Regions from separate parts of the Mycobacterium sp. NGS50 genome, predicted to be linked through region 2. Evidence: riboswitches for the same ligand, from Rfam matches in the RefSeq annotation. Region 2 holds a riboswitch; each other region holds the start of a gene.

The links. A riboswitch is a leader RNA that binds a small molecule or an ion and turns the genes downstream of it on or off. The one in region 2 is predicted to bind cobalamin.
Region 1: linked by a shared signal. The riboswitch ahead of AC5Y36_RS17045 (magnesium chelatase subunit D family protein) and the one ahead of cobN (cobaltochelatase subunit CobN) in region 2 are both predicted to bind cobalamin.
Region 3: linked by a shared signal. The riboswitch ahead of metE (5-methyltetrahydropteroyltriglutamate--homocysteine S-methyltransferase) and the one ahead of cobN (cobaltochelatase subunit CobN) in region 2 are both predicted to bind cobalamin.
Region 4: linked by a shared signal. The riboswitch ahead of AC5Y36_RS17015 (PPE domain-containing protein) and the one ahead of cobN (cobaltochelatase subunit CobN) in region 2 are both predicted to bind cobalamin.

Annotation. Positions count from the first base shown of each region.
Region 1 is NZ_JCALCW010000023.1:76,764-81,669, forward strand. Features, by position in the region: gene AC5Y36_RS17030 (precorrin-2 C(20)-methyltransferase) at 1-257, shown strand, start outside; gene cobM (precorrin-4 C(11)-methyltransferase) at 254-1,021, shown strand; gene cbiE (precorrin-6y C5,15-methyltransferase (decarboxylating) subunit CbiE) at 1,007-2,218, opposite strand; cobalamin riboswitch at 2,222-2,351, shown strand; gene AC5Y36_RS17045 (magnesium chelatase subunit D family protein) at 2,364-4,304, shown strand; partial or broken gene cobO (cob(I)yrinic acid a,c-diamide adenosyltransferase) at 4,304-4,906, shown strand, end outside.
Region 2 is NZ_JCALCW010000014.1:7,179-15,993, forward strand. Features, by position in the region: gene cobF (precorrin-6A synthase (deacetylating)) at 1-356, opposite strand, end outside; gene cobN (cobaltochelatase subunit CobN) at 356-3,937, opposite strand; cobalamin riboswitch at 3,970-4,100, opposite strand; cobalamin riboswitch at 4,097-4,286, shown strand; gene AC5Y36_RS11870 (ABC transporter substrate-binding protein) at 4,324-5,514, shown strand; gene AC5Y36_RS11875 (FecCD family ABC transporter permease) at 5,511-6,557, shown strand; gene AC5Y36_RS11880 (ATP-binding cassette domain-containing protein) at 6,554-8,284, shown strand; gene AC5Y36_RS11885 (DUF7676 family protein) at 8,281-8,815, shown strand, end outside.
Region 3 is NZ_JCALCW010000012.1:132,312-141,126, forward strand. Features, by position in the region: gene AC5Y36_RS11135 (LLM class flavin-dependent oxidoreductase) at 1-907, opposite strand, end outside; gene AC5Y36_RS11140 (SDR family oxidoreductase) at 1,017-1,676, shown strand; cobalamin riboswitch at 1,746-1,975, shown strand; gene metE (5-methyltetrahydropteroyltriglutamate--homocysteine S-methyltransferase) at 2,114-4,381, shown strand; gene AC5Y36_RS11150 (IS110 family RNA-guided transposase) at 4,712-5,992, shown strand; gene AC5Y36_RS11155 (crotonase/enoyl-CoA hydratase family protein) at 6,131-7,009, shown strand; gene AC5Y36_RS11160 (hypothetical protein) at 7,013-7,489, opposite strand; gene AC5Y36_RS11165 (VOC family protein) at 7,491-7,841, opposite strand; gene AC5Y36_RS11170 (MerR family transcriptional regulator) at 7,863-8,669, opposite strand; gene AC5Y36_RS11175 (sterol desaturase family protein) at 8,726-8,815, opposite strand, start outside.
Region 4 is NZ_JCALCW010000023.1:67,691-76,505, reverse strand. Features, by position in the region: gene AC5Y36_RS17030 (precorrin-2 C(20)-methyltransferase) at 1-997, opposite strand, end outside; gene AC5Y36_RS17025 (precorrin-8X methylmutase) at 994-1,662, opposite strand; gene AC5Y36_RS17020 (ferredoxin-like domain-containing protein) at 1,659-2,549, opposite strand; cobalamin riboswitch at 2,617-2,781, shown strand; gene AC5Y36_RS17015 (PPE domain-containing protein) at 2,819-4,441, shown strand; gene AC5Y36_RS17010 (exodeoxyribonuclease III) at 4,453-5,295, shown strand; gene trpS (tryptophan--tRNA ligase) at 5,292-6,296, shown strand; gene yhjD (inner membrane protein YhjD) at 6,293-7,321, shown strand; gene AC5Y36_RS16995 (fatty acid desaturase) at 7,461-8,815, shown strand, end outside.

The sequences.
Region 1 (4,906 bases), on a different contig from region 2:
CGATCTACAACCCGGCATCGCGTGCCCGGCCCGACCAGATCGCAATCGCACGCAAAGTGCTGCTGGAACACCGCTTTCCGCAGACCGTGGTGGTCATCGGCCGCGACATCGGCCGGGCCGACGAGTCGCTGACCGTGACCACCCTGGGCGAGTTGGACACCGACGCGATCGACATGAAATGCCTGCTGCTGGTGGGGGCGTCGTCGACGAGGGTGACGCCGTCGGGCCGGGTGTGGACGCCACGGTGGGTGCGATGAGGACGCCGGTCGAGTTCGTCGGCGCCGGTCCGGGCGCTGCGGACCTGCTGACGGTGCGTGCCGCCCGACTGCTGGCCGACGCCGAGGTGGTGCTGTACCCGGGCAGCTACCTGGATCCGGATGTGCTCGAAGTTTGTTCTGGTGCGGCCGAACTCGTCGACACCCAGGATCTGGACCTGGACGCCATCGTGGAACGGCTGGTGCGGGCCCATGAGTCCGGGAACCGGGTGGTGCGGCTGGTGTCCGGAGATCCGTCGCTCTACAGCGCGGTGTTCGAGCAGACCCGTCGGCTCGACGCGGCGGGGGTGGCGTGGCACGTCACTCCGGGTGTGGCGGCCTACGCCGCCGCCGCCGCGGTCCTGGGCCGTGAGCTGACCGTGCCGCTGGTGGCGCAGTCGGTGGTGCTCACCCGCACCCAGGCCCGCTCCACGGCAATGCCGGCCGGTGAATCACTGGCCGCGTTCGCGGCCACCGGCGCCACCCTGGTGCTGCACCTGGCCATCACCCGCACTCGGGAGTTGATGGCCCAGTTGGCCCCCGAGTACGGGCCGCAGTGCCCGGTGGCCGTCGTCTACCGGGCGTCGCAACCCGACGAGTTGGTGCTGCGCGGCACCCTCGCCGACATCGCCGGGCAGGTTGAGGCGGCGGGCCTGCGTCAAGCCGCCGTGATCCTGGTCGGAAGGGCACTCACCGAAGGCCACGATTCGTGCGCCGGGGAGAGTCACCTCTACGATCCGGGCCGGGACCGATCACGGCAGCGTTAGCGCCCACTGTGTGACGGTGCGCGCCGGTGTCCACCCGGTGAAAGTACCGAGCGGGGCAACGTGTTCGGCGTGGATGCGCGTCAGCTCGCCGCCGTGCTCGCGGAACCCGGCGGCCAGCAGCGCCTCGGTCTCCAGGGTGACCGCGTGTGCGACCAGTCGGCCGCCGGGCCGCAGCGCGGCCAGGCAGTCGGCCAGTACCCCGGGCCGGCTCAGACCGCCGCCGATGAAGACCGCATCCGGTGCCGGCAGACCCGCCAGCGCCGCCGGCGCGGAACCGTGGACCACGGTGAGTGCCGGTACGCCGAGGTTGCGTGCGTTGGCTGAAATACGTTGGGCCCTGGCCTCGTCTGCTTCGACGGCGACGGTGCGACAGGCCGAGTGGGCGCGCATCCACTCGATGCCGACCGACCCGGCACCGGCACCGACGTCCCACAGCAACTGCCCGGGCACCGGCACCAGCCGGGCCAGGGCGATTGCCCGCAGATCGCGTTTGGTCAGCTGCCCGTCGTGCTCGTACGCCTGATCGGGTAAGCCGGGCACCCATCCGCAGCCGTGCCGCATCGGGCCGACCAGGTCCAGCGCGACGATGTTCAGCCGCGGAACCGGGCCTGCGAAACCCGCCGCGGTGCTCTCCCGCACCGATTCGGACTGCCCGCCCAGGTCACCCAGTACCAGCATCCGGCTGTCGCCGAAGCCGCGATCGACCAGCAGCGCGGCCAACTGGGCCGGCGTGGTCTCGTCGGCGGACAGCACCAGCAGCCGCCGGCCCGGTGCCAGTTCACGCAACACCGTGTGCACGTCGCGGCCGACGACGCTGATCACCGCGGTGGACTCCGCCGACCAGCCCAGCCGGGCCCGGGCCAACGCCACCGAGGACACCGCCGGCAACACCGTCACCCGGCCCGCGCCCAACAGCCCGACCAGGGTGGTGCCGACGCCGCTGAGCATCGGGTCTCCCGACGCGAGCGCGACCACCTTCCGGCCGGCCAGCCCCTCCAGCAGCCCCGGCAGACCGGCGCTCAGCGGCGACGGCCACGGCTGACGGTGCTGGCCTGCCACAACGGGCAGCAACTCCAGCTGGCGTGGCGCGCCGAGCACCACGTCGGCGTCCCGCACCACCGCGCGCACCGGTTCGGTGAGGCCGATCCAGCCGTCGGCGCCGATACCCACAACGGTGAGGCGATCGGGTGCAGGCACGGTGCTAGGGTAGCGGCGCGAGGTGCCAGGGAAGTCGGTGCGACTCCGACGCAGGCCCGCTACGGTGTTCCGCGGCGCATCCGACGGATGCTTCTCGGTCAGTCCGATTACCGGCTTCGCGTTACTCACGAGCGGAGCCTCACGTATGCAACAGCTTTACCCGTTCCCCGCCGTCGTCGGCGCGGACCCGGACGCGCCGGGCGGCCTGGACGACATGGCGCTGGCGCTGGTGCTCAGCACGATCTCGCCCACCATCGGCGGGGTACTGATCCGCGGCGAGAAGGGCACCGCCAAGTCGACGCTGGTGCGGGGCCTGGCCCAGGTACTGCCGCCGATCCAGGTGGTGGCCGGCGACCGGTTCTCGTCGGATCCCGCCGATCCCGATCCGCTCTCCCCCGACGGACCGTTCGGCGCCGACGCCGCCGTCGAAACGCGGCCGGTGCGGCTGGTGGAACTGCCGGTCGGCGCCACCGAGGACCGGGTCGTCGGCTCGATCCAGCTGGAACAGGCGCTCAGCGCCGGTGTCGTCGCATTCGAACCCGGGCTGCTCGCCAGGGCACACCGGGGCATCCTCTACGTCGACGAGGTGAACCTGCTGGCCGACCACCTGGTGGATCTGCTGCTCGATGCGGCCGCGATGGGGCAGCTCACCGTCGAGCGCGACGCGGTGTCGGTCACCCACGCCGCCCGCTTCGTCATCGTCGGGACGATGAACCCGGAGGAGGGTGAGCTGCGTCCGCAGCTGCTGGACCGGTTCGGCCTGACGGTGGAAGTCACCGCGCCACGCGATCCGGGGTTGCGCGCCGACGCGGTGCGCCGGCGGCTGGCGTTCGACGCCGACCCGGTGGCGTTCCGTAGCCGCTACGCCGAGGCCGAGAACCGTTTGCGCGCCCGGATTCTCGATGCTCAGGCGCTGCTGGCGCGGGTGCGGCTGGCCGACGACCTACTGCTCAAGATCGGCGAGGTGTGCGCGGCGTTCGACGTCGACGGGTTGCGCGCCGATATCGTCACCGCCCGCACCGCGGTGGCACACGCGGCGTGGCAGGGCCGCGACGAGGTGGCCGTTGACGACATACGGGTAGCTGCCCGGTTGGCATTGCCGCATCGGCGTCGGCGCAATCCGTTCGACGCGCCCGGACTGGACGAGGCGCAGCTCGAGGAGCTGCTCCCGCCCGAAGAGCCGGATCCGGAACCCGAACCCGACGGGCCCGGACCTGAGGGCGGCAGCGCGCCGGATCGAGGCGAGCCATCTTCGCCCGGCCAAGGCGGAACGAGCACGATAAGCGCCGATTCCCCGTACCGAGCACGGCTTTTCACTGTCAACGGCGTCGGGGACGGCCAGGCCGGGCGGCGCAGCCGCGCCCGCACCAGCATCGGGCGCCGCACCGGTGCCGCCCCGCTGCACGCGGCGGGCACCGGCCTGCATCTGTTCGAGACGGTTCGCGCCGCCGCACCGCACCAGGTTGCCCGCGGCCGCGCCGGCGGCCGTCTCCTGCTGGCGGCAACCGATCTGCGGCGCGCGACCCGCGAGGGCCGGGAAGCCAACCTGGTGCTGTTCGTCGTCGACACCTCCGGCTCGATGGCCGCCGCCGAGCGGATGCGTCACGTCAAGACCGCGATCGCCTCGCTGCTGCTCGATGCCTACCGGCGCCGCGACCGGGTCGCCGTGGTCACGTTCCGCGACACCGGCGCCCAGGTGCTGCTGCCGCCGACCGGGTCGGTGGAGATCGCGGCGGTGCGGCTCGATCAGGTGCCGGCCGGTGGCCGTACTCCGCTGGCCGAGGGTCTGGCCGAGGCCGGCGAAGTGATCCGGCGCGAGAAGCTCCGCGATCCGGCGCGTCGCCCGCTGCTGGTGGTACTCACCGACGGCCGGGCCACGGCCGGCGCCGATCCCGTCGAACGGTCCCGACAAGCCGCGGATCACCTGGCCGCACAACGTGTTTCCGCGGTCGTCGTCGACTGCGAGAACGGCAGGATGCGATTGGGACTGGCCCGCGCGCTCGCCGATCATCTACGGGCCGAATACATTCCGCTGCCTCAGGTGAGCGCCGAGGCACTGACCGACATCGTGAGAGGAGCCGCCTGATGCCGCAGGGGCAGCCGCTGACGGTGCCCGACGATCGGTTGACCACCCGGCAGCGTCGCAACCGGCCGCTGCTGGTGGTGCACACCGGGGACGGCAAGGGGAAATCCACCGCGGCCTTCGGATTGGCATTGCGTGGCTGGAATCAGGGATTCCGCATCGGCGTCTTCCAGTTCGTCAAGTCCGCCAAGTGGCGCGTCGGTGAGCAGACCGTGCTGGAGCGGCTCGGCACCTTGCACGACGAAACCGGTGAGGGTGGGACGGTCGAGTGGCACAAGATGGGTTCTGGCTGGTCGTGGAGCCGCAAGACCGGCAGCACCGAGGATCATGCGGGCGATGCCTTGGCGGGCTGGAACGAGATCAAACGCCGCCTTGCCGCCCAGGCTCACGACCTGTATGTGCTCGACGAGTTCACCTACCCGATCGACTGGGGCTGGGTGGACATCGACGACGTGGTGCAGACCCTGGTGAACCGGCCGGGTCACCAGCATGTCGTGGTCACCGGCCGGCGCGCTCACCCGCGACTGGTCGAGATCGCCGACCTGGTCACCGAGATGGCGAAGGTCAAACACCCGATGGACGCCGGCCAGAAGGGCCAGCGCGGT
Region 2 (8,815 bases):
TCGTAGAGCGACGGATCACCCCAGACCAGGAATGCGGCGGTCCCGCCCCGCTGGCGCAGCACCTCCGCGTAGCGCGCCGCCCGGGCTGCGTGCCAGTCCTCGACAGCGCTCTGGTAGCCGGTCGTCGTCAATTCCGCGGACCGGTCACGGGGCGAGTCGGCGACGGTGATGATCGGGACTGAGCCGGCGTACGTATCGACGATGCTGCGCCGCAATGCCAATAGCCCGTCCTGGTCGCCTTTGGCCCCTTTGTCGGCAGCCAGCACGTAGTCGACCGACCGCAGCGCCTCGGCGACCTCGGCCGTGACCTGCTGCGGCCCCATTCCGACGCCGAGGATCCAAACCTGCATACCCATCAGCGGTCCTCCAGGTCGCCTTCGACGTCCAGGTAGGCCCGCTGCAGGGCAGCCATCGTCGCCGGATCCGGCTGTGCCCACAGGCCCCGGTCCGCGGCTTCGGTGAGGCGCTCCACGATGCCGTGCAATGCCCACGGGTTGGACTTGTCGAGGAACTCGCGGGTGGCCGGGTCCAGCACGTATTCCTGTGCGAGTTTTTCGTACATCCAGTCATGCACGACTCCGGCGGTGGCGTCGAAGCCGAACAGGTAGTCGACAGTGGCGGCCAGTTCGAACGCACCCTTGTAGCCGTGCCGGCGCATCGCGGAAATCCAGCGCGGGTTGACCACCCGGGCACGGAACACCCGCGCGGTCTCCTCGGCCAGGGTGCGGGTGCGGACCGCGTCCGGTGCGGTCGAATCGCCCACGTAGGCCTTCGGGTCGGCGCCGGTCAACGCCCGGATGGTGGCGATCATGCCGCCGTGATAGACGAAATAGTCGTCGGAATCGGCGATGTCATGCTCTCGGGTGTCGATGTTCTTGGCCGCGACCTTGATCCGCCGGTAGTTGGTGCGCATGTCGTCGCCGGCCGCGGCGCCGTCCAATCCGCGGCCGTAGGCGAACCCGCCCCAGGCGGTGTAGACCTCGGCGAGGTCCTTGTCGTCGCGCCAGGTACCGGCCTCGATCACCTGCAGGATCCCGGCTCCGTAGGAGCCGGGCGCGGAGCCGAAGACCCGGGTGGTAGCCCGGCGCAGGTCGCCGTGATCGGCCAGGTCGGCGCGGGCGTGGGCGGCCACGAAGTTCGCCTCGTCGGGCTCGTCGAGAGTCGCCACCATCTGCACCGCGTCGTCGAGCATCGTGACCACGTGCGGGAAGGCGTCCCGGAAGAATCCTGAGATCCGCACCGTCACATCGATTCTGGGGCGGCCGAGCTCCTCGCATGAGATCACCTCGAGCCGCGACACCCGTCGGGACGCCTCGTCCCATTCCGGTCGCACCCCGAGCAGGGCCAGCACTTCGGCGATGTCGTCGCCGGAGGTGCGCATCGCCGAAGTTCCCCACACCGACAGGCCCACCGATTCCGGGTAGGTGCCGGTGTCGTCGAGGTAGCGCCGCACCAGCGAGTCGGCCATCGCCTGCCCGGTCTGCCACGCCAGCCGGGACGGCACGGCGCGCGGGTCGACGGTGTAGAAGTTGCGTCCGGTCGGCAGCACGTTGACCAGGCCGCGCAGCGGCGACCCGGAGGGGCCCGGTCGCACGAACCCGCCGGCCAGCGCCTGCAGCACCGCATCCAGTTCGGCGGCGGTGCCGGCCAGCCGCGGAACTACTTCGGTGGCAGCGAATCTCAGTACGCGCGACACTTCGGGATCGGTATGCAGCGCGTCGGCTGCGCCCACCGCCCAGTCCGCGGCCTCCATGGCTTCCACCAGTTCGCGTGCCCGGCCCTCGATCTCGTCCACCGCCGCCGCAGGAGCGTCGTCTTTCAGTCCCAGCGCGGCCCGCAGCCCGGGCACCGCGTGGTCGACCCCGCCCCACACCTGCGGCGCGCGCAGGATCGCCAGCACCAGGTTCACCCGCTCGGGGCCGACCGGCGCGCCGCCGAGTACATGCAGCCCGTCGCGGATCTGGGCGTCTTTGATCTCGCAGAGCCAGCCGTCGACGTGCAGCAGGAAGTCGTCGAACTCTTCATCTTCGGGCCGCTCGTCGAGCCCCAGATCGCGGTGCATCTCCGCGGCGCGCATCAGGTTCCAGATCTCGCCGCGGATCGCCGGCAGCTTCGCCGGGTCCATCGTCGCGATGTTGCCGTACTCGTCGAGCAGCTGTTCCAGCCGGGCGATGTCACCGTAGGATTCCGCCCGCGCCATCGGCGGAATCAGGTGATCGACGATGGTGGCGTGCGCCCGCCGCTTGGCTTGGGCGCCCTCGCCGGGATCATTGACCAAAAACGGGTAGATCAGCGGCAGGTCGGCGATCATGGCGTCGGTCGCACAGGCGGAAGACAGCGCCGCGGTTTTGCCGGGCAGCCATTCCATCGAGCCGTGCTTGCCCAGGTGTATCACCGCGTGCGCACCGAAACCCCTGCCCAGCCAACGGTACGCGGCCAGATAGTGGTGACTCGGCGGCAGATCCGGGTCGTGGTAGATCGCCACCGGGTTCTCGCCGAATCCACGCGGCGGCTGGATCATCAGCACGATGTTGCCGGATCGCATTGCGGCCAACACGATCTCACCGTCGTCGTTGACGAAAAGCCTGCCGGGCGCCGGACCCCACGCCTGGGTCATCGCATCGCGCAGTTCCGCCGGAAGTTCGGCGGTCCACTCGGCGTACTGCGCTGTGCTCACGCGCACCTGCGCGTCGGACAACTGCACGGCGCTCAGCCAGTCCTCGTCCTGCCCGCCCGCCTCGATCAGGGTGTGAATCAGCCGGTCCCCGGCCAGCGTTTCGTCATCGATGTCCAGCACCCCGAATCCGTCGCCGACGTCGTAGCCGGCGGCGGCCAGCCGGTGCAGCAGCCGCACCGCCGACGCCGGGGTGTCCAAGCCGACCGCGTTGCCAACCCGGGAATGCTTGGTGGGATACGCCGACAGCACCAGCGCCAGCTTCTTCTGTGCGTTCGGCACCCGCTGCAGCCGGGCGTGCTTGACCGCCACGCCGGCGACGCGACCGCAGCGCTCCGGATCGGCGACATAGTGCGGCAGCCCGTCGTCGTCGATCTCCTTGAACGAGAACGGCACCGTGATGATGCGGCCATCGAATTCGGGGATGGCGATCTGGGTCGCCGAATCCAGCGGGGACACCCCGTCGTCGTTGCTTTCCCAATCCGTCCGCGACGACGCCAGGCACAACCCCTGGAACACCGGGATATTCAGCGCGGCGATCCGCTCGACGTCCCAGGCGCCGTCGTCGTCCCCGGCGCCGACCGTGGCGGTGGCGTTCATCGCGCCGCCGGCGGCCAGCATGCACACCACCACGGCGTCCAGCGTGGCCAGCGCGTCGAACAGCTCGTCGGGGGCGTTGCGCAGTGACGCCGCGAAGATGGGTATACCGGCCGCTGCGCCGACCGCATCGATGGCGTCGGCCAGCGCGTGGGCGAAGCCCGCGTTGCCGCTGACCTCGTGGGCCCGGTAGTACAGCACCCCCACCCGCACCGCGTCCGCAGCCTCGGCCGGCTCGCCCCTTTCCCGCTGGGCGTATCCCCATTCCGGGATCACCACCGGCTCGTGGAAACCCTCCCCGGTCAGCAGCACTGTGTCGCACAGGAACGCATGTAGCTGGGCGAGGTTGGCCGGCCCGCCCTCGGCCAGGTAGGCGTGCGCCTGCGCGGCCACACCGATCGGGACCGTCGAACACTCCATCAGCTCGGCGTTGGGTGCGCGCTCGCCTCCGAGCACCACCAGCGGCAGCCCGCGTTCGCGGACCACCGCGAGTTCGCTTTCGATCTCGGCGGATGATCCGAGCACCCGCAGCACCACGACGTCGGCGCCGTCCAGCACCGGTTCGATCGGTTGGCGGGCCGGGTTGCCGAGCCGGAATGTCGCGCCACTGGCGCGTGCGGACAGCAGGTCGGTGTCCGAGGTGGACAGCAGGGCGATGCGTCGCATAACGAGGGTCCTCCCGAGGGGTTCGCGCCCCTTGTCGTCGGATGCCCGCGGCCAGTATCTGACTTGGAACACGCCCCCAACACGCGCCCCTCACAGTGGCGGAACCGTCCCGGATTTCCACCGGGTTCCTGTTTGCCACGAGACGGCGGCCAGCCTAACGCAGCGAACATGCGAGAATGTCGCCGGTAAGGCGATGACGACATGAGGAAGCCGGTGCAATTCCGGAGCGGTCCCGCCACTGTCATCGGGGAGTGACCCTCAACAGCCACGGCCCGCCACGTGTGGGGCTGGAAGGCGAGGCGAACAGTGATCCGAGAGCCAGGAGACTCACGTCATCGCGTCCTGCGTACCGGGGCGGTGTACCCCGAGGAAGCTGATGCACGCCCATGCCCGGTGCGCTGCGGGTAGCCCGCACGCTAGCCATAGCGCTGGCCATCTCGATGGCCGGCTGCTCTGCCGAACACGCCTCCCCCGCAACGGATACGCGGCCGGGCTGCATCACCGACTTCGATCCGGCCGCCGACTACTTCCCGGACAAATCGACACTGTCGGAGGCCACCAACTTCTCGATCGACTACCACAACAGCTACCAGGTCCTGACCGTCAAGCGCCCCTATCTCGGCGGCGAACCGGTGTCCTATGTGTTGGTGCGCTGCGGTGCGCCTGCACCGGCGCCGGCCGGCGAGCTCGCCCACGCCCAACAGATCACGATCCCGGTACGCGGCCTGTATTCGGGTTCGACGACGCATCTCGCGATGATCACCGAGCTCAGCGCCGCCGACGTGGTGACCGGAGTGGCCAGCCCGGCCACGGTCGCTGATCCGCAGATCCGCCGACGCATCGACGCCGGCCAGATCGTCGGCTACGCACCGGGCGGCCAGATCAACGTCGAGACCGTGCTGCACGCCGGCCCCGACGTCTTGGTCACCCCGGGCATGGACGACCCCGGCTATCCCAAGCTGCGCGAAGCAGGCGTCCCGGTGGTCGCCGACGCCGAATGGCTGGAGCCCACGCCGCTGGGCCGGGCCGAATGGGTCAAGATGTTCGCCGCGCTGACCGGAACCGAGCGGCAGGCCGGGCACGCGTATCAGGCCATCCGCGACCGCTACCGCGCCCTGGCCGCACAGGCCGCGTCGGCCACGCCGGTCGACGTGCTGGTCGGCACCATGTATTCGGGCAGCTGGTCGATGCCCACCGGCGGCAGCTACTCCGGCCGCCTGGTCGCCGATGCCGGCGGTGTCTACCCGTGGCTGGCGGACACCGGCGCCGAGAACCGGCAGTTGAACTTCGAGTCGGTGTACGCCCGCGCCGGAAGCGCACCCCTGTGGCTGGTCACCGACGATTGGAAAACGGTGGGCGACGCGGTGTCCCAGGACAGTCGGTACGGCGAGCTCGCCGCGGTCCGCAGCGGACAGGTGTGGTCGGCGACCAAGGCCGTCGGGACGCAAGGTCACAACACCTACTGGGAACGCGGGACGGCGCGACCGGATCTGCTGCTCGGCGACCTGGTTGCGATCCTGCACCCCGAGCTGGCCCCCGGCCATGCATTCGAGTTCTACCAACGAGTGGCCCGATGAGAACACCGACGCGCACCACGCTGGTGTTGGCCGGCCTCGCCGCCGCAGTGCTGGCGCTGGCGCTGCTGGGGCTGGTGCTCGGTCCGGTGCGCGTGCCGCTGGCCGACACCGTCCGGGTGCTGTTGGGCATGCAACCCTCCGATCCCCGCTGGCAGGTGATCGTGGCGAACATGCGGCTGCCCCGGGTGCTCACCGCGCTGGCCGCCGGGGCCGCGCTCGGGGTTGCCGGCCTGCAACTGCAGACGCTGTTCCGCAACACCCTGGCCGACCCCTACATTCTCGGCGTCAGTTCCGGCGCCAGCCTCGGCGTGGCGCTGGTGGTGCTGCTCGGTGGGGCGGCCGGCGCTGGATTCGCCGCCGGTATGGCCGGGGCCAGCCGCGCCGGTGGGGTCATCGCGGCAGCGCTGGGTGCCGCGGCGATGCTGACCCTGGTGCTGACGCTGTCCCGCTGGACCCGTTCGGCGGCGACGCTGCTGCTGATCGGGGTGATGTTGGGCGCGGCCAGCACCGCGTTGGTGAGTCTGGCGATGGTCTACGCCGACCCGCAGCGGGTGCAGCAGTTTCTGCTGTGGGGGCTGGGCAGCTTCGCCGGAACCGGCTGGGCCGATCTGCGGCTACTGCTACCGCTGGTGACGGTCGGGCTGGTCGCCGCGACGCTGACGATCCGGCCGCTCAACGCCTTGCTGCTCGGCGAGAGTTACGCGGCGACGATGGGTATCAACGTGCGCCGGGCGCGGGTCATCACGGTCGGCTCGGCGTCGCTGCTGGCCGGTGTGACGACCGCGTTCTGCGGGCCGATCGCCTTCCTCGGCCTGGTGGTACCGCATGTGGCCCGCATCGCCGTCGGCACCTCCGATCATCGTGTGGTGGTACCGGCGGTGACGTTGCTGGGTGCGACGGCCGCGCTCGGGTGCGGCATCGTCAGCCAGGTGCCGGGTAGCAACCTGGTGATTCCGGTCAACGCGGTCACGGCGCTGGTCGGAGCCCCGGTTGTGATCACCGTGCTGCTGCGGACCCGTCGCGGATCGGGGTTGCCCGCATGACGCCGGCGGTTGAACTTGTTGATCTGGCAATCGGCTACCGCACCCGGCGCCGGTCGGTGACGGTGGCAACCGGGCTGGGGGCACGGGCCCGCCGCGGCGAACTCACCGTGCTGATCGGCCCCAACGGCGCCGGCAAGTCCACCCTGATCCGCACGTTGGCCGGGCTGCAGCCCGCGCTCGACGGCCGTGTCTTGCTCGACGGCGCCAACCTCACCGGGCTGCCCCGTGACGAGCTGGCCCGCCGGGTCGCGGTGGTGCTGACCGAGCGGATCGAACCGGGGCTGCTGTCGGCCCGGGAACTGGTCGGGCTCGGCCGCATTCCGCACCTGGGATTGGCTGCCCGGCTGCGTCCGGCCGACGAGCAGATCGTGGACTGGGCGCTGGCGGCCACCGGCGCGCAGCATCTGGCCGATCGGCCGGCGGCGGAGCTCTCCGACGGTGAATGCCAGCGGGTACTGACCGCGCGGGCGTTGGCCCAGCGGCCGGGGCTGCTGGTGCTCGACGAGCCGACCGCCTTCCTCGATGTGTCTTCGCGGGCCGGTCTTTTCGGGTTGCTGCGCGAGCTGGCCCGCGACCAGCAGTTGGCGGTGATACTGAGCACCCACGACCTGGAGCTGGCGTTGCGGGTGGCCGATCGGGTCTGGCTGCTGGATCCGGCCGGCACCCTGACCGATACCGTCGGTGAGGAATTGATGCTGGCGGGGCGCATCGGCGCGATGTTCGACACCGACACGTTGCGCTTCGACTCGGCCAGCGGCATGTTCGCATTCGGCACCGGAACTGGCGCTCGGACCGCTCGCGTCGACGCCCCGGAGCCGTTGCGTGCCGCACTGATCCGGGTGCTGTCACGAGAGGGGTGGCATGCGGCGACGCCCACCGAAACCTCCGAAGCTATCGTCACCGCCGCCGATCCTGACGCTGTCACGGTGCGTTCCGGCGCTGATGCCGACACTGTCGCACTGCGTGATCTGCCGCAGCTGCTGCGCGGGCGGGCACCGAGTTCACTGCGCTGCGCGCCCGAAGCCCACACGGTTTCGGCGCTGGGCGAGTTGTCGGCCGTCAGCCCCTATTTCGCGGTCTCGACCGGGCCGGCCGATGGTGCCTGCTGGCACGCGGTAACCCGGCTCTACACCGACCAGCGGCTGCTGTCGCAGGCGGTCGATGACGTCGCGCAGCGCCTCGGGTCCGCGGATCGCCGGGTGGCGGTGTCAACGTTGTTCCTGGGGCACGCGGCGCGGCTCTGGTCGATCGGATTGGGTGCGCTCGCCCAGCACGGACTGTTGGTGGATCTGGCTCCCGAACAATTGTGGTACCGCGAATCCGACGGCACCGCTCGGCTGCACCTGCCGAATCCGTTGGCCTGGCAGGGGGAAAACCTGCAGCCACGATTGGCCGACATGATCCTGGACCGGCATCTGGCGCCGCTGGCCGACGCGGTGCGCCGGCTCGGCCCGATCTCGGAGCTGCTGCTGCGCGGCAACGCCGCGTCCGCGGTTCTCGGAGCCGCCCGCACCCTGGCAACCGAGCCGGGCTGGGAACTCGCGCGCACCCTGTGCGCAGACGAACGGCTCACCGGCGCCGTGCGTTTCGCCGCATCCGGCACCGGCTACCGGCGCACAACCTGCTGCCTGTTCTACCGCACGCCCGGCGGCGGGTTGTGCGGCGACTGCGTGCTCACTCGCAAACCCCAGGTTCGCCAGGACCGAAACAGGAAGGGAACCTCATGACCGAGAACACTGTCACAGCAGCCGACACCGCGAGCGTCATCGCCGATCCCCCGATCGTCGACACCGAAGACCGCGGCCGCGAACAACTCTGGCCGCTGCCCACCGACCAGAACAGCCTGCTGGAACTGCTGCACCTGTGTTTCGACGAATACTGGGACGACATCTGGTTCGGCATCATCATGCAGGGCGCCGCCTGGGAAGTGGCCGCACCCAACGCACCCAAGCGGATCTCGATGCTCGACGGCTACGCCACCGTCGATTTCGGCCGTTGGCACTTTCACCTGTGCATCGGCAAGCACCGCGCCAGCGGTACCGAGCTGGGCCGCATTCGCCGCTGCACCCGCGCCGAGTTGTATCGCCGGATCGGCAAGGACGGCCACCCGATGTCCTGGGGCGTGCGTCTCTACAACGGGCGCGATGAGCAGATGATGACGGTCATGCTGCCGAATCCATTCCTCACCAACGACCAGCAGATGCGCGACGAACCCGACTGGACCCAGCTCGAGTTGTGGGACAAGCTGCGCGACAAGT
Region 3 (8,815 bases), on a different contig from region 2:
GACCGGCACACAGCGGCAGCAGCGGCAGGCTGCGGCCGGTGCGCAGATGCCCGACGGCTTCGTCCACGGTGAAAATCCGGTAGGGGCCCGGCGCGGCACGCAATTCGTCCACGCTGGCGGCCCGCGAGATGCTGGCAACCGTGTCGTCGCCGTGCCGGTACTGTGCGGCGGTCACCGCGTCGTGGAGCAGATACGGGCCGAGCTCGCACCAGGCGCGGTCCACGTCGTCGGCGACGAACACCGTGGTCGGCGCGTCGTCGTCGGGAAACCGCGCCGGCCCCGGCTCCCTGCCGTGGGCCCTGCACTGGTCCTCGTAAATTTGTTTGAGACCACCGGAATTCGTCTGGGCGATGAATCCCAGTCCGTGACGAGCCGCTCTCCTGGCCGCCGGCGCGCTGCCGCCGGCGATCATGATGGACGGACCGCCGGGCGTCACGCACGGCGGCGTCAGATGGATGCGGCGGCCATCGTGGTGCACCGGCTCACCGCGCAACAGGTGCAGCAGCAGGGTCAACTTGTCGTCAGCCAAGCGGCCTCGCCGGTGCATGTCGATGCCGAAGTGTGCGTACTCCTCGGCACGGTGACCCAGGCCGAAGGCGTAGGCCACGCGCCCCTTGCTGATGATGTCCAGGACGCTCATCTCTTCGGCCAGCCGGACCGGATCCCAGAATGGCAGCACCACGGCGGCGAGCATGATCGCCAGTGCGTTCGTGCGGGCGGCGATCGCCGCGGCCAGCACCAGCGGCGACGGCAGGTGACCGTCCTCGGTCCCGTGATGCTCGGAAAGCACCGCGGCGATCGCGCCGCGCGTCTCTGCCCAGCCACACATCTCAATCGCTGCGGCGTACAGCTCCGCGGTCGGCGCTCCCGCCGCGGGAGCGCGCATGTCGAAGCGCAGGGTCAACATCTCGCGGTGGCTCCTTTGCGGATCACGCCAGACTATAAACTAATATTTGTTCCCATCGGAAGGGTCCGGCCGATCGCGTGCCCACGTCGTGGCGGGTAGCGTCGGGTACATGGCACGCATTGTCGTTATCGGCGGTCACGGCAAGGTCGCCCTGCAGCTGACCCGCATCCTGAGCGACCGCGGAGACCAGGTCACCTCGGTCTTCCGCAACCCCGACCACGCCGAGGAGGTCGCGGCAACCGGCGCCACTCCCCTGGTAGCCGACATCGAGCAACTGGACACCGCCGCGCTGGCCGACCTGCTGGCCGGCCACGATGCCGTGGTGTTCAGCGCGGGTGCCGGCGGCGGTAACCCGGCCCGCACCTATGCGGTGGACCGGGACGCGGCGATCCGCGTCGTCGATGCCGCCGGGCAGGCCGGTGTGCGCCGGTTCGTGATGGTGTCCTATTTCGGCGCTGGGCCCGATCACGGTGTGCCCGAGGCTAACTCCTTCTTCCCGTACGCCGAGGCCAAGGCCGCCGCCGATGCTCATCTGCGGGCCAGCGATCTGGACTGGACGGTGCTCGGGCCCAGCCGGCTCACCCTGGAGCCGGCCACCGGCGGCATCGCGTTGGGTCCGGAGGCCGGGAAAGGTGAGGTGTCACGGGAGAACGTCGCACGGGTCGTCGCCGCCGCCCTGGCTGACGGCACGACGATCCGGCGCACAATCGAATTCAACGACGGTGACGTGCCCATCGCCGAGGCGCTGGCCAGCCGACGGGACCTTTGACTCGAGGCGCGTGCGAAGGCCTCGCCGGAAAATCGGAGGGGTGATCGCGGCAGTGCGTTCACGGGGTAATCTCCAAAGCGCAGCTGGTCTGCTGACGGCGCCTGTGCGGCGTCAGCATCGAGCGAGGCGTATGCGTCGCGAGAGGGAACCCGGTGAGAATCCGGGACTGTCCCGCAGCGGTAAGCAGGAACGACCGCCGTCAACGGCACTGGTCGAAGGACTGGGAAGCGACGGCTAGTAGGAGCACCCAGCGGTGCGTGCCTGTGAGTCCGAAGACCTGCCAGCTGTGCCGGGCGCGCCGCGTCCGGCGGCTTACCGCCTCGTGGAATGGGCGTCCGGCCGTCACGGTTGCACCTGCTATCCCGTCAGCATGGGCCGTGACCGGATCGGTTTGCGTCCGCCGGCGGTGACCACCCCCGCGAGTGAAGGACGAACTTGTGAGCGCTCAACCGTTTACCGCCACCATCATCGGCTCACCGCGCATCGGACCGCGGCGCGAGCTCAAACGTGCAACCGAGGGCTACTGGGCCGGTCGCACCAGCCGCGCCGACCTGGAATCGACCGCCGCCACCCTGCGCCGCGACACCTGGGCGGCGCTGGCGCAGGCGGGTCTGGATTCGGTGCCGGTGAACACCTTCTCCTACTACGACCAGATGCTCGACACCGCGGTCCTGTTGGGTGCGCTGCCCGCCCGGGTGGCCGGTGTCGCCGACGACCTCGACCGCTACTTCGCCGCGGCCCGGGGCACCGACGAGATCGCCCCGCTGGAGATGACCAAATGGTTCGACACCAACTACCACTACATCGTGCCCGAGATCGGGCCTGACACGAAGTTCGCGCTGAATCCGACCAAGGTGCTGACGGAGCTCAAAGAGGCTCAGGATCAAGGTATTCCGGCCCGCCCGGTGATCATCGGCCCGATCACCTTCCTGCTGTTGAGCAAGGCCGTCGACGATGCGCCGGCACCGATCTTCCGCCTCGACGAACTGACCGACATCTACGCCGAGCTGTTGGGCAAGCTGGCCGAGGCCGGTGCGGACTGGGTGCAGCTGGACGAGCCGGTGCTGGTCACCGACATCGCCGCGGAGGCGCCCGCCCTGGCCGAGCGGGTCTACACCGTGCTGGGTTCGGCGGCCAACCGGCCGGCGATCTTCGTCGCCACCTACTTCGGTGAGCCGGGCGCGGGGCTGGCGGCCCTGGCCCGCACCCCGGTGGAGGCGATCGGCGTCGACCTGGTCTACGGCTCTGGGGCCTCGGTTGCCACGGTGCCCGAATTGGCCGGCAAGACCCTGGTCGCCGGGGTGGTCGACGGACGCAACATCTGGCGCACCGACCTGGAAGCCGCGCTGGGCAAGCTGTCCACCCTCGGCAGCGCGGGCGCGGTGGCTGTGTCTACGTCGTGTTCCACGCTGCACGTGCCCTACACCCTGGACGCCGAAACCGGCCTGGACGACAACCTGCGCAGCTGGTTGGCGTTCGGCGCCGAGAAGGTCACCGAAGTGGTGACGTTGGCGCGCGCCCTGCGCGACGGGCGTGACGCGGTCGCCGACGAGTTCGCCGCCTCGGCGGCCGCTGTGGCGTCGCGCCGAACCGATCCACGCCTGCACAACGGACAGGTGCGGGCGCGCATCGAGACGATCACCGCCGCCGGCGCCCACCGTGGATCGGCGACGGCGCGCCGCGAGGCACAGGACGAGCGGCTGGACCTGCCGCCGCTGCCAACCACCACGATCGGGTCCTTCCCGCAGACCGTCGAGATCCGCAAGGCCCGCGCCGCGCTGGTCGCCGGGGAGATCGACGACGCGGAGTACACCCGCCGGATGCAGGCCGAGATCGCCGCCGTGATCGAGCTGCAGGAGCAGCTTGGCCTGGATGTGCTGGTACACGGCGAGCCGGAACGCAACGACATGGTGCAGTACTTCGCCGAGCAGCTGGACGGCTTCTTCGCCACCGCCAACGGCTGGGTGCAGTCCTACGGCAGCCGCTGCGTGCGTCCGCCGGTGCTCTACGGGGACGTCGCCCGCCCGCATCCGATGACGGTGCAGTGGGCCACCTACGCGCAGTCGCTGACCGACAAGCCGGTCAAGGGCATGTTGACCGGTCCGGTAACCATCCTGGCCTGGTCGTTCGTCCGCGACGACCAGCCGCTGGCCGACACCGCCAACCAGGTGGCGCTGGCCATCCGCGACGAGACGGTGGATCTGCAGGACGCCGGCATCGCGGTGATCCAGGTCGACGAGCCGGCGCTGCGCGAACTGTTGCCGCTGCGCGACGCGGACAAGGCCGCCTACCTGAACTGGGCGGTCGGTGCGTTCCGGTTGGCGACCTCCGGGGTCGCTGACTCCACACAGATCCACACCCACCTGTGCTACTCGGAGTTCGGCGAGGTCATCGGGGCGATCGCCGACCTGGACGCCGACGTCACCTCGATCGAGGCGGCCCGCTCGCATATGGAGGTGCTCGACGACCTCAACGCGATCGGGTTCTCCAACAGCGTCGGGCCCGGGGTCTACGACATCCACTCACCACGGGTGCCCAGCAGCGAGGAGATGGCGGCGTCGCTGCGCGCAGCGCTGAACGCGGTCCCCGCGCAACGGCTGTGGGTCAATCCCGACTGCGGGCTCAAGACCCGTAGGACCGACGAGGTGACCGATTCGCTGCGCAACATGGTCGCCGCGGCCAAGGAAGCCCGCACCGGCGTCTAGTTCTCCACCGCGCCGCCACTCCGCGCGAGCAGCTATCCAGGGGGCTTGGCCCCGTGGTGGAGTCTGAAAATTTGGTGCGGCGTTCGGCTTGGTGAAGTGGTTGCAGCGGGCGTCGGCCGGGTTGACGCTTGAGGGGTGTTTCGGTTGACCCCGTTGCGTCTGTGTTGCCGGTGAGCACGGCGAGCAGCTTGGTGGCTGGAGGGCGCCCCTGTGTTGTGCGGGGGTGGTGGATTGTTGCCTGCGAGCACGCGAGAGAGACTCCTGTTTCTGTTTCGCTCTCCCCGGAACACGCTGGATAACAACAGTTTTGTCGGGAAGGGGTGATCGGTCATGGAGGTGGTTCATCCGCGGTGTGCTGGTCTTGATGTTTCCAAGAAGGACGTCAAGGTGTGTGTGCGGGTTCAGGGCCGGGGTCGGCGCGCCACGACGACGTCGGTGAGCACGTGGGGGTCAACGACCGAGCAGATTCTGGCGTTGCGGGAGCATTTGATCGCTGAGCAGGTGAGCTGTGTGGTGATCGAGTCGACGTCGGATTATTGGAAGCCGTTTTACTATCTGCTCCACGACGCGCTGCCCGTGATGCTGGTCAACGCCCATGCGGTGCGCAACGTGCCCGGCCGTAAGACCGATGTCTCGGATGCGATGTGGCTGGCCGATCTGGGGGCGCACGGGCTGGTACGGGCGTCGTTTGTGCCGCCGGAACCGATTCGTGTGTTGCGGGATCTGACCCGGGTGCGCACGGTGATCACCCGTGAGCGCACCAAAGAGATCCAGCGGCTCGAGAAGCTGCTTGAAGATGCCGGGATCAAGCTCTCAGCGGTGGCCTCCAACATCGTGGGGGTTTCCGGGCGGGCGATGTTGGAGGCGCTGATCGCGGGACAGCGTGATCCGGCGGTGCTGGCTGATCTGGCCAAACAGCGGCTGCGGGAGAAAATCCCCGCGCTGACCGAGGCGCTGCGCGGACGGTTCAATGAGCATCACGCGTTCATGACGCGGCTGTATTTGGATCGCATCGACGCCCACAGCGCCGACATTGCCCGCCTCGACGAGCGCATCGAGGAGGCGATTGCGCCCTTTCGTGGCGTCCGGGAACTGCTGATGAGCATCCCGGGGTTTTCTTGCATCGTTGCCGATGTGTTCATCGCCGAAACCGGCGCTGACATGAGCGTGTTCCCTACCGCTGAGCGGTTGGCGTCGTGGGCCGGGGTAGCGCCAGGCTGCAACGAATCAGCGGGCCGCGTCAAATCCGCGGCCATTCGCCCCGGTAACCGTCACCTCAAGGCTGCCCTCGGCGTCGCGGCCCTCTCAGCGGCCCGCAGCAAGGACACCTACTACAGCGCCCGCTTCCGGCGCATCGCCGGCAACCGGCCCTTACAGACCCGGCGCACCACCCGCGGCCCGTCGGGGCGGGCCCAGATCGCGCTCGTCAGCCTCGAACACAAGATGCTCACCGACGCCTGGAACATGCTGGTAAACGGTGCTTTCTACCAAGACCCGGGCGCCGACTACTACACCCGCCACCAGCCCGGGCGAACCAAGACCAAAGCCATCAAGCAACTGGAGTCCTTGGGATACAAAGTCACTCTCGAACCACTCACCGACGCTGCCTAACACCCGGGGGCCACCGGGTCACCCGCTTGGGGTCACCTCTATTTTCGAGAGAGACGCAGAATCGCACACAAACAGCCGTCCCAGTGCGATTCTGCGTCTGCTCGCCGGGGGAAACCGACCAGCTACTAGCCTCAGGGCATGGACTTCACCACGATGCGGCATGAAATCGAGGACGGCATCCTCACCGTCGTTCTGGATCGCCCGGCCAACCTGAACGCCTTCACCGTCGAGATGGCTGCGGAGCTGCAGCACACCTTCACCGCCGTCAACGACGAGGACGCGGTGCGGGCGGTGATCGTCACCGGTGCGGGCCGCGCATTCTGCGCCGGCATGGACCTGTCCAGCGACGGCAACGTGTTCGGTCTCGACGGATCGAAAACCCCGTCGCTGGCCGACATGGCCAACCCCGACGATCCGGAGCTGCGCCGGGTACGCGACACCGGCGGCCAGGTGACGTTGGCGATCTACGCCTGCCGCAAACCGGTGATTGCGGCGATCAACGGGCCGGCGGTGGGCATCGGCGCCACGATGACGCTGGCGATGGATGCCCGCCTGATGTCGACCACCGCGCGCATCGGCCTGGTCTTCGGCAAGCTGGGCATCGTCCCGGAAGCGTGCTCGACGTGGTTCCTGCCCCGGATCGTCGGGATGCCAACGGCTTTGGATCTGGTGTACAGCGCCGACATTCTCGACGCCGCCACCGCGCACGACGTCGGGCTGGTTCGCGCGGTTCACGAACCGGAGGCGCTGCTCACCGAGGCCCGGGCGCTGGCCGACGCATGGACCAAGAATCGCTCGCCGGTGTCGGTGGCCTTCATGCGCCAGATGCTCTACCGCAATTCGGCCCAACCGCACCCCATCGAGGCGCACCGGATCGATTCGCTGGCGATGTTCTACACCAGCATCGGCGACGGCAACGACGGCGTCCGCGCGTTTCTGCAGAAGCGCGACCCGCAGTTCGGCGGGAAAGCATCCGAGATGCCCGCGTTCTACGACGAGTGGGTGCAGGGCAGCTAGCCGTCACACCCGGCGGGCCCGGTACTCCTGGTACAGCCGCCAGTTCCGCCCGTCGTTGCTGCGTTCGTCGCACCAGCGGAACGAATCCGGCCCGATGTCCCGGAAACTCCACCGGATCGCGGATCCGTCCGGCAGCATGCCGTCCTGCACGATGCCCTCCGAATCCGCTGTCCCCAGTTGGGTGAGCCGGATTCCCAACCGCGGCTCGATCCACAGGATGTGCCAGGCGCTTACCGCAGGGTCATAGATCCGCAGCGTGGTCCCGTGGAAGAAACCCTCCGCGTGCCACACGTCCTGGACCGCGCAGCCGTCGAGCACCCAGTCGGCGGCCATCCAGCCGGTGTAGTGCTGCGTACCGTCGTCCTCGTGCACCGTGACGTCCAGGTTCCAGCGGCCGACCAGCCAGCCGTAGAGACCCATGGCGTCGGCCCGGTCGTCGGCGGGTCCGGCTGCGATCAATGCCGGTGCCAGCGGTGACATTTCAGGCCGCCGCGATGTCGAACTCGTTGCCCTCGGGGTCCGCCAGCGTGCTCCACCGGTAGCCGTCGTCGGCACGGTCGGCCAGCCAGGTGGCGCCGAGTTCGACGGCCCGCTCCACCCCCGCGGCCAGGTCGTCGGTGACGAGATCGACGTGCACCCGGTTCTTCACCTGTTTGCCCTCCGGGACCTGGACGAACGCCAGGTGCGGGTGCGCCTCGGCGGACATGCCGATGGACGCGAATTCGGCGGTGGCGCCGTCGTCGACTGGGCGGCGCAGTAACTCCGACCAGAATCGCGCCAGCTTGTCCGCGTCGGCGCAGTCGAATGTGACGGTGTGCAGTGTGATGTTCATCAACGAACTCCTTTTGGGTGGTTAGGATTTGGTGCGGAAGATCGGCCAGCACACCTCGGTGCGGTGCGCCGCCTCGTCGTCGGTGTCGTAGCCGGACACCAGGTAGTGCTCGCGGATCGGCCCGTCGACACCGATTTCGCGTTCGGCGACGTGGGTGCCCAGCGCGGCGTAGGTGCGATCGAGCTCGCCGAACGATCCGCGGTGCAACGCCACCGCAAGTTCGGCGGCCGGAACGTGGAGTGACTTCACCCGCCCTCGGGCGGCACACGACGCGTCGATCGGCCGGAACGCCACCACCTCGCCGCGGCCGGCTTCGAAGAACTCCGCCGAGTACAGGGCGCCCCGGACTCCGGCGGGATTCCCGACGAGCGCGTCGAGTTCGGCAAATGCCTCCGACCACCAGTCCTCGATATCGGCCATGGCGACCTGCTCGACGATCGCCGCGGCGGGCGTCGCCGGCACGGACCGATAATCGACCTCACCTGTCCCGCTGGACTGTTCGAGGAGCGCCTGCAGTGATGCAACGCTGGCTTGGGTCTGCGCCAAACTGTCCTGGAGTCGCTGCAGATGCGCCAGGATCGCGCGGTTGCGGTCTGTGACCCGTTCGGCCTGCACCACCTCGGTCAGCTCATCCAACGGCATCCCCAGGTCCCGCAGCCTACGGATAACCTGGGCGATCGGCACCTGCTCCGGACTGTAGTAGCGGTAGCCGGAGGACGGATCGACCTGGACCGGCGCCAGCAGGCCGCGCTCGTGGTAGAGCCGCAACGCCTTGACGGTGAGGTAAGTCATTCGGGAGAAGTCCCCGATGGGCAACAATGTCGGCACGCGTTCGAGTCTGGCGTCTCCCCCTGGGGCAGAGTCAACCCCGCAACGCGCGGGTTCTAGGAGGCGGGCTGCCAGCCCGGTCCGCGGAACAGGTGCCCGAGAACGGCGCGCCAGTTGCCTGCCGCGGTGATGTCTCGCCAGATGGC
Region 4 (8,815 bases), on a different contig from region 2:
CCTTCTCACCGCGTGCCGCCAGATCCAGCGCGAAGCGGGCCCGGTCCAGCTCGACGGTGTTGCCCGACGAGTGCCGCCGCAGCCCCTCACGTTGTGGGACCCGCGCGACGTAGGGGCGATAGCCCACCACATGGTCGACCTCGGCCAGCGCGTCGGTCGCCTCGCTGGTGAGCCAGCCGTCGGGTCCCGGGCCCAGCCCGACGACCAGCAATTCGGCGGCGGGAGCCGACTCGACGGCGACGGCGACCTGGTCGGCCGGGGTGCGTGAGCGCCGCCCATTGCGGGAGTCGCCGTCGACGACGATCAGCGACAGATACGGCACCGTCGTCTCATCAACGTCGGTGACCGGCAGCCAGCGCTGCTCGGGATGGCTGGCGCGCTCGACGTAGCGGGCGTGCTCGAGGCGTCCGGCGGCGGACAGGGCGCGCCGCACGGCGGGGAAGGTACGGCCGAGCTTCATGATGATGGCGCCGTCGGTGTCGGCCAGTCGCGCCGCGAGTTCGTGCTCGGGCAGGGTGCCGGGCAGCACGGTCAGCACGTCGGTCTGGCGCACCAGCGGCGCGCCGAGCGCGGCGGTGGCGGCGCTGAATGCCGGTACGCCGGGGATGATCTCGGTGTCGAAGCGGCTGGCGAGCCGGTCGTGCATGTACATGAACGAGCCGTAGAACAGCGGGTCGCCCTCGGTCAGCAGTGCCACGGTGCGTCCCGCGGTCAGGTGGGCGGCCAGCCGTGCCGCGGAGGCCTCGTAGAAATCGGCGAGCGCCCCGGCATACCCGCCGGGATGGTCGGTGACCCCGGTGGTCACCGGGTAGCGCAACTCTTCCTCGATCACGTCGTCGGCGATGAGGTCAGCGGCGATGGTCCGGGCGTAGGACGCCTTGTTGACCCCGGCGTGATAGGCCACCACGTCGGCAGCGCCGATGATCCGCGCGGCCTTGCGGGTGATCAGTTCGGGATCGCCGGGGCCCAGCCCCACCCCGTAGAACCGTCCGCTCATTCGGCGTCCGACGCCAGCGCATTCAGCGCCGAGGAGGTGATCGCCGAGCCGCCGCGTCGGCCCCGGACCGTGATGAACGGGATATCGATGCCGTGGTCGGCGTGCAGGGCCGCCAGGGCATCCTTGGATTCGGCGGCGCCGATGAAACCCACCGGGCAGCCGACGATCACCGCCGGCCGCGGACCGCCGTCCAGGATCAGCTCCAGCAGGTGAAACAGCGCGGTCGGCGCATTGCCGATCGCGACGACGGCACCGGCCAGTACCGGCTCCCACAGCGAGACCGCCGCCGCCGAACGGGTCGTTCCCCAGTCGGCGGCCAGCGCCGCAACCCGGTCATCGCGCAGATAGCACAACACCTCGTTGCCGGCCGGCAGCCGGCCCGCGGTCACCCCGACCGCCACCATCCGGGTGTCGCACAGGATCGGTGCGCCGGCGGCCAGTGCGGCGCGCCCGGCCGGAACGGCGTCGGGGTGGATCACCAGGTCACCGGCCACGTCGGTCTGACCGGCCCCGTGGATCATCCGCACCGCGAGCCCTTCGGCCGCCGGGGGGAGGTGCGACAGGTCGGACTCGCGCCGGATCGTCGCGAACGATTCGACGTAGATCGCCGGGCCGTCATCGATGTACGGGTAGCGCCGGGTCGGGCGCCCAGCTGGGCCGGTCACGCAATCGTCTCCTGTGTTCGGGGGATCAGGATGCCGTGCCACGGCGTCACGACCAGGTCGGAGGTGCCGCCGGTCTCGGCCAACGCGCGTGCGAGGTCGGCGGTCAGCACCCCGCCGGGGATCTCCTGATGGATGCCGCCGGGCACCGCACCGTAGTGCAGCGGGCCGCCCGGGGCGGGTAGCCGCGGATCGGCGGTGCCGGCAGGCACCAGCGGCGCGGTCAACTCCCGGATGTGCCAGGGCGCATCCACCCCGTTCCCGCGGGCGGCGAGGAACGCCTGCGCCAGCGCGGCAAGGTGGCCGGGGGAGTCTTCCACGCGCACTACCTTGCCCCACTGCTGACCGATGCGGAGTTGGGCCTCGGTCTCGCTGAGCGCAACCAGGCCCAGATCGGTGCCCCGGGGTGCCGTCAGCCGGTCGAGCAGATCACCCCGCCCGTCGTCGAGGGTGAACAGGAAGCGGCCCGGCAGCCCGGCGAATCGCGGATCGCCGCACAGCAGCACATCCAGCCGTTGGGCTACCGGGCGCAGATCGGCCCGCCCGCCGCCGTATCCGCTCTGCGGGGAAACCAGGATGTTGCGGACCAGTTCGTGGGTGCGCGACGGCAACAACCCGGTCGCCTCGAGAGCGGACAGCACCGCCGGATCCAGCTGGCGGTCGCGCCCGGGCAGCCCGCGCAGTTGCAGGTTGGCGCGTTTGGTCAGGTGCAGTCGCCCGTCGCCGAACTCGTCGCTGACCGCCAGGAGCCGGGTCAACGACGCGACGGGCAGCCGTCCCCCCACCAGCCGCAGCCGGACCAGCAGTCCGTCCCCGGCAGGCCAGGGCCGTAGCGCACCCGGGCACAGGTCGGTCCGGGTGCGACCGCCCTGGGCGGATGAGGTCGGCATGCGCATCGCTTTCCGGTCAGTGGATTTCGCCCATTGATCGTGGCAGACGAGGCCTGGTGCAATAATTCCGCAGGTAAGGCGATGACGTTGCAGGAAGCCGGTGTGAATCCGGCGCGGTCCCGCCACTGTCATCGGGGAGCGACCCTCAACCGCCACGGCTCTTTGCGGAGTTGGAAGGCGAGGCGAGCTGTGATCCGAGAGCCAGGACACTGGCGTCATCGCATCCTGCGACCCGGGGCGGTGCACCCCGAGAGAGCCGACGAACGTCGATGACCGCGCCCATCTGGATGGCCAGCCCTCCCGAGGTGCATTCGACCCTGCTGTCCAGTGGTCCCGGAGCGGGTCCGATGCTGGCGGCCGCGGGCGCCTGGAGCGTGCTGAGCACCCAGTACGAAGAGACGGCCGGTGAGCTGACCGCGCTGCTGGGGGCGGTCACGGCCGGGGCCTGGGAAGGACCCAGCGCGCAAACCTACGCGGCCGCCCACGCGCCGTACCTGGCGTGGCTGTCGCAGGAAAGTCTCAACGCGGCCGCGATGGCCGCCGGACAGCAAACCACGGCCGCCGCCTACACCGCCGCCGTGGCGACCATGCCCACGCTGGGCGAATTGGCCGCGAACCATGCCGTACACGGGCTGTTGTTGGCGACCAACTTCTTCGGCCTCAACACCATCCCGATCGCCCTGAACGAGGCCGACTACGCGCGGATGTGGGTGCAGGCCGCCACCGTGATGAGCACCTACCAGGCGGTGGCTTCCGCGGCGGTGGCCGGCGCGCCGCAGAGCACGGCCGCACCGACGATCCTCACGGCCAACGCCGCCGCCGACGACGGTCCAGCTCTACCGCCGGATCAGCAGGGCGACATCCAGCAGTGGTTACAGCAGATCGGCTACACCGACTTCTACAACAACTACCTGCAGCCGATGATCAACCAGCTGATGGCGAATCCCTACCTGCAGTCGCTGCTCAACGGGATCGACCCGTATCTGCCGTGGGTCGGAAACCCGATTTCGTTCCTCGACCCGTTCAACATCGCGTTCGCGCTGGGCTATCCGATGGACTTCGGCACCTACGCCGCGTTCCTGTCGCAGACCTTTGCGTTCATCAGCGCGGACCTCACCTTGGCGTTTTCGTCCGGCAACCCCGCAGCGATCGCCTACACGTTGTTGTTCACCACCATCGAGGCCATCGGCACGATCATCACCGACACCATCGCGCTGCTGAAGACCCTGCTCGAGGAGACGCTGATCCTGCTGCCGGCCTTCCTGCCGCTGCTGACCATCCCGCTGGTGCCGTTGGCGGCGGCCCCGGTGATGCTGACCGGCCTCGCGGGCCTGGCCGGGCTGGCGGGACTGCAACCCGTCCCGCCGGTGCTCATCCCGAGCCCGCCGCCGTTTATGGCGCTGAGCCCGGCCCCGCCCCCGGTTCCCACACCGGCGCCGGCGCCCGCGCCCGCTCCGGCCCCGGCTCCCGCGGCGACACCTGCACCGCCGGCGCCCGGAGCCCCGCCCCCCACGCCCGCCGGCCCGCCGTCGGCAACCATGCAGGGTCTGGCCTACCTGGCCGGCGCGCTGCCCGCCGGTGCCCGGCGTCCAGCGGCCAGCAGCGCCCGCTCCCGCAAGGCCCCCGAGCCCGACAGCGCCGAGGCCCCGGCGGCACCGGTGCCCGCCGAGGAGCAGCCCGCAGCCCGGCGCCGCCGGCGGGTCAAGGCCACCCAACTCGGCCGGGGCTACGAATACATGGACCTCGAGCCGTCGGACTCCGACGCCGGTGCGCTCGGTTTCGCCGGCGCCGTGTCACGCCCGGGCGACGGACCGACCGGGTTGACCACGGTGGCCGGGCGCGGCGCGGCGGTGCCGATGCTGCCCAGCAGCTGGGATCACGACACTGGTTAATGTCGTGACCCGTGATCATCAGCACCGTCAACGTCAACGGCATCCGCGCAGCGGTCAAGCAACGCTCCGACGACAACCTCGGCCTGCTGGTCTGGCTGGACCAGACCGCCGCGGACGTGGTTTGCCTGCAGGAAACCCGCGCCGACGATGACCAGCTGACCACCGCGTTGGCGCCCGCGCTGGCCACCGGCTGGCACCTGGCCTCGGCCGATGCGCACCTGAAGGGCCGCAACGGTGTTGCGGTGCTGAGCCGTCGGCCGTTCACCGCGGTGCGCACCGGGTTGGACGGTGACGTGGAGTTCGCGCGGCACGGTCGCTACCTGGAGGTCGACCTGGACATGCCGGACACGGCCACCCCGCTGACGGTGGCCAGCGTGTACGTCCACACCGGGGAGGCCGAAACCGCGCACCAGCTGGAGAAGGAGCGCTTCATGGCGGCGCTGGCCGCCCGCATGGCGGTGCTGTCCCGCGAGCACCGCGACGCGGTGGTGTGCGGGGACTGGAACATCGCCCACACCGAGCACGACATCAAGAACTGGAAGGGCAACCTCAAGAAGTCCGGCTTCTTGCCCAGCGAGCGGCAATGGCTGTCCGACCTGCTGGCCGACGGCTGGGTCGACGTGGTGCGCGAACAGCACCCGGGGGTGGCGGGGCCGTACTCCTGGTGGTCGTGGCGGGGCAAAGCATTCGACAACGACGCCGGCTGGCGCATCGACTACCAGCTGGCCAACACCCGGCTGGCCGCGCGGGCCGGCGCGGCGCGAGTGGAACGTGCGGCGGCCTACGCGCTGCGCTGGTCGGACCACGCACCGGTGACCGTCGAGTACGGCCGTGACAAGATCGACGGATCATGAGCACCCGTGTCTTCTCCGGCGTCCAGCCCACCTCTGACTCACTGCACCTCGGCAACGCGCTGGGCGCGGTCACCCAGTGGGTCGGGCTGCAGGACGACCACGAGGCGTTCTTCTGCGTCGTCGACCTGCACGCGATCACCGTCCCGCAGGACCCGGCCACGCTGCGGCAGCGCACTTTGGTGACGGCCGCCCAGTACCTGGCGCTGGGGATCGACCCGGCCCGCAGCACCATTTTCGTGCAGAGCCACGTGCCCGCCCACACCGAACTCGCCTGGGTGCTGGGCTGTTTTACCGGGTTCGGTCAGGCGTCGCGGATGACGCAGTTCAAGGACAAGTCGCAGAAGCAGGGCGCCGACGCCACCACGGTCGGTCTGTTCACCTACCCGGTGCTGCAGGCCGCCGACGTGCTGGCCTACGACACCCAGCTGGTGCCGGTCGGGGAGGATCAGCGCCAGCACCTGGAGTTGGCGCGCGACGTCGCCCAGCGCTTCAACGCGCGCTACCCGGACACCTTCGTCGTGCCCGATCTGATGATCCCGAAGGTCACCGCCAAGATCTACGACCTGCAGGACCCGACCGCCAAGATGAGCAAGTCGGCGGCCAGCGACGCCGGGCTGATCAGCCTGCTCGACGATCCGGCGGTCAGCGCCAAGAAGATCCGGTCGGCGGTCACCGACAGCGAGCGGGAGATCCGCTATGACCCGGAATCCAAACCCGGGGTGTCCAATCTGCTCACGATCCAGGCCGCGGTCACCGGGTCCGCGGTCGGCGCGCTGGTCGACGGCTACGCCGGACGCGGCTACGGCGACCTGAAAAGGGACACCGCCGACGCGGTACACGCGTTCGTCGCACCCATCAAGGCCCGGGTCGACGAACTGCTCGACGATCCCGCTGAACTGCAGGCGATCTTGGCCACCGGGGCGCGGCGGGCCCGTGCGGTGGCCTCGGAGACCGTCGAGCGGGTGTACGACCGACTGGGATTCCTGGCCGCCACGTCATGACCCGACCGGAAGAACCAGGAATCCTCGAGCGGCTCCGTGCCCGGTATCCCTGGTTCGACCGGGTGATGCAGGCGCAGGAACGCTACAACGACTGTCAGGGCGACTTCTACGCGGCGGGCATCACCTACTTCACCATCTTCGCGATGTTCCCGTTGCTGATGGTGGGTTTCGCCGCCGGGGGATTCGTGCTGTCCCGGCGGCCCGATCTGCTGCACCAGATCGAGGACCGGATCAGGTCCTCGGTCACCGGCGCGTTCGGTCAGCAGCTGATCGACCTGATGGACTCGGCCATCCAATCGCGCACCTCGGTGGGCATCGTCGCGTTGGCCGTCGCCGGCTGGGCGGGGCTGGGTTGGATGGCGAAACTGCGTGAGGCGCTGAGCCAGATGTGGGAGCAGCGGGCCGAGCCGCCCGGGTTTGTGCGTACCAAGCTGTCCGATCTGGCCGCGCTGCTGTCGGCGTTCCTGGCGATCGTGCTCACCCTGGCATTGACGGCGCTGGGCGATCCGTCGTTGATGGCCAAGCTGCTGGGGTGGATTGGCGTGCACGACTTCATGGCGCTGGGCGGGATCTTGCGCGCGGCGTCGCTGCTGATGTCGTTGCTGGTGTCGTGGCTGTTGTTCACCTGGATGATCGCCCGGCTACCGCGCGAATCGATCAGCTTCGTGAGCTCGATGCGGGCCGGGCTGATCGCGGCGGTGGGTTTCGAAGTGTTCAAGCAGGTCGCGTCGATCTATCTGCGCTCGGTCCTGGGCGGGCCGGCAGGGGCAGCGTTCGGGCCGGTGCTGGGGCTGATGGTGTTCGCCTACATCACGGCACGTTTGATCCTGTTCTCCACCGCGTGGGCCGCGACGTCCCCGGAGAATCTGCGCCCGCCGCCGGCCGTGGTGCCGGGGTCGGCCGTGATCACGCCGCGGGTCCAGCTGGACGACGGTCTCAGTGCGCGCCAGGCGTTGGCTGCGGCCGCCGTTGGAGCCGTTGGTGCACTGGGTCTTTCCCGGCTGATGCGCCGCCGCAACGGTTGACGGCGTCCTGCCGCGACCAAGTCCAGACATTCATCGGCTCGGCGCGACGAGGACAGGCAAAAACTTCGTCCGCTCAAGACATCATCCGCGCGGGCGCCGAGTGCGTAGATTCACGAGGAGAACCGAACTGGAGGCCGCAATGTCAATCAGCGAAGCGCCAGATCACCCTGCGGAACCGGCTGCGCGCCACGCATTGCCGGATCCCGGTGAGTCGGTACCCCGGTTGGCAGTGCCGACCGTCGCGGTCTACCTGACCGCGCTGACCGCGTTCGTGGTATCGACAGTGGGCTACGTTCAGGGTTGGATGCCGGCCTGGAGCGCCATCATGGTCAATGCCGCGGTGACCTTCGTGATGTTCACCGTGGTACACGACGCCATCCACTACGCGATCAGCACCACCCGGTGGGTCAACGGGCTGATCGGACGGTTGGCATTCCTGCTGGTGGTGCCGATCATTTCATTTCCGACGTACGCATTCCTGCACATCGAGCACCACCGCCACTCCAACGACGACGCCAACGACCCGGACGCCTGGGCGTCGCACTCCCGGTGGTGGCAGATGCCGTTGCGCTGGCCGGTTCCCGAGCTGCTCTACGGCGGATTCATCCTCCGCACGTTGCGGAGTCGACCCAAACCCGAAGTCGCGGAGACATTGGGGATGCTGTTGCTGAGCGTGGTCGGGCTGATCGTCGCGATCACCACCGGCCACATCTGGACGCTGGCGGTGGTCTTCCTCATCCCGCAACGCATCGGGCTGGTCTTTTTGGTGTGGTGGTTCGACTGGTTGCCGCATCACGGGCTGGCGGCGACCCAACGCAGCAACCGCTACCAAGCCACCCGGACCCGGGTCGGGATGGAGTGGCTGTACACCCCGCTGATGCTGTCCCAGAACTACCATCTGGTGCACCATCTACACCCCTCGGTGCCGTTCTACCGGTATGTGCGGACATGGCGACGGAATGAAGAGGCCTACCTGGAACGGGAAGCCGCGATCGCCACCGTCTTCGGTCAGCAGCTCAACCCGCAGGAGTACCGGGAATGGAAGGAGCTCAACCGCAAACTCGGACGGCTGGTTCCGGTGCGGATGCCGGCCCGATCCAGCGCCTCGCACGCCGTCTTTCGCCGGATCCCGGTCGCCTCGGTGGATCCCATCACCGCCGACAGCACCTTGGTGACGTTTGCCGTACCGGAGGCGTTGCGCGATGAGTTCCGCTTCGAACCCGGCCAACACGTCACCGTGCGCACCGACCTCGGCGGCCAAGGTGTGCGGCGCAACTACTCGATCTGCGCGCCGGCGACCCGGGCCCAACTACGCATCGCCGTCAAACACATTCCCGGCGGCGCCTTTTCGTCGTTTGTGGCCGACCAGCTCAAGGCCGGCGACGTGCTGGAGCTGCTGACTCCCACCGGACGCTTCGGTACACCGCTGCAGCCGCTGGCGCAAAAGCATTACGTCGGGCTGGTCGCCGGCAGCGGGATCACCCCGGTGCTGTC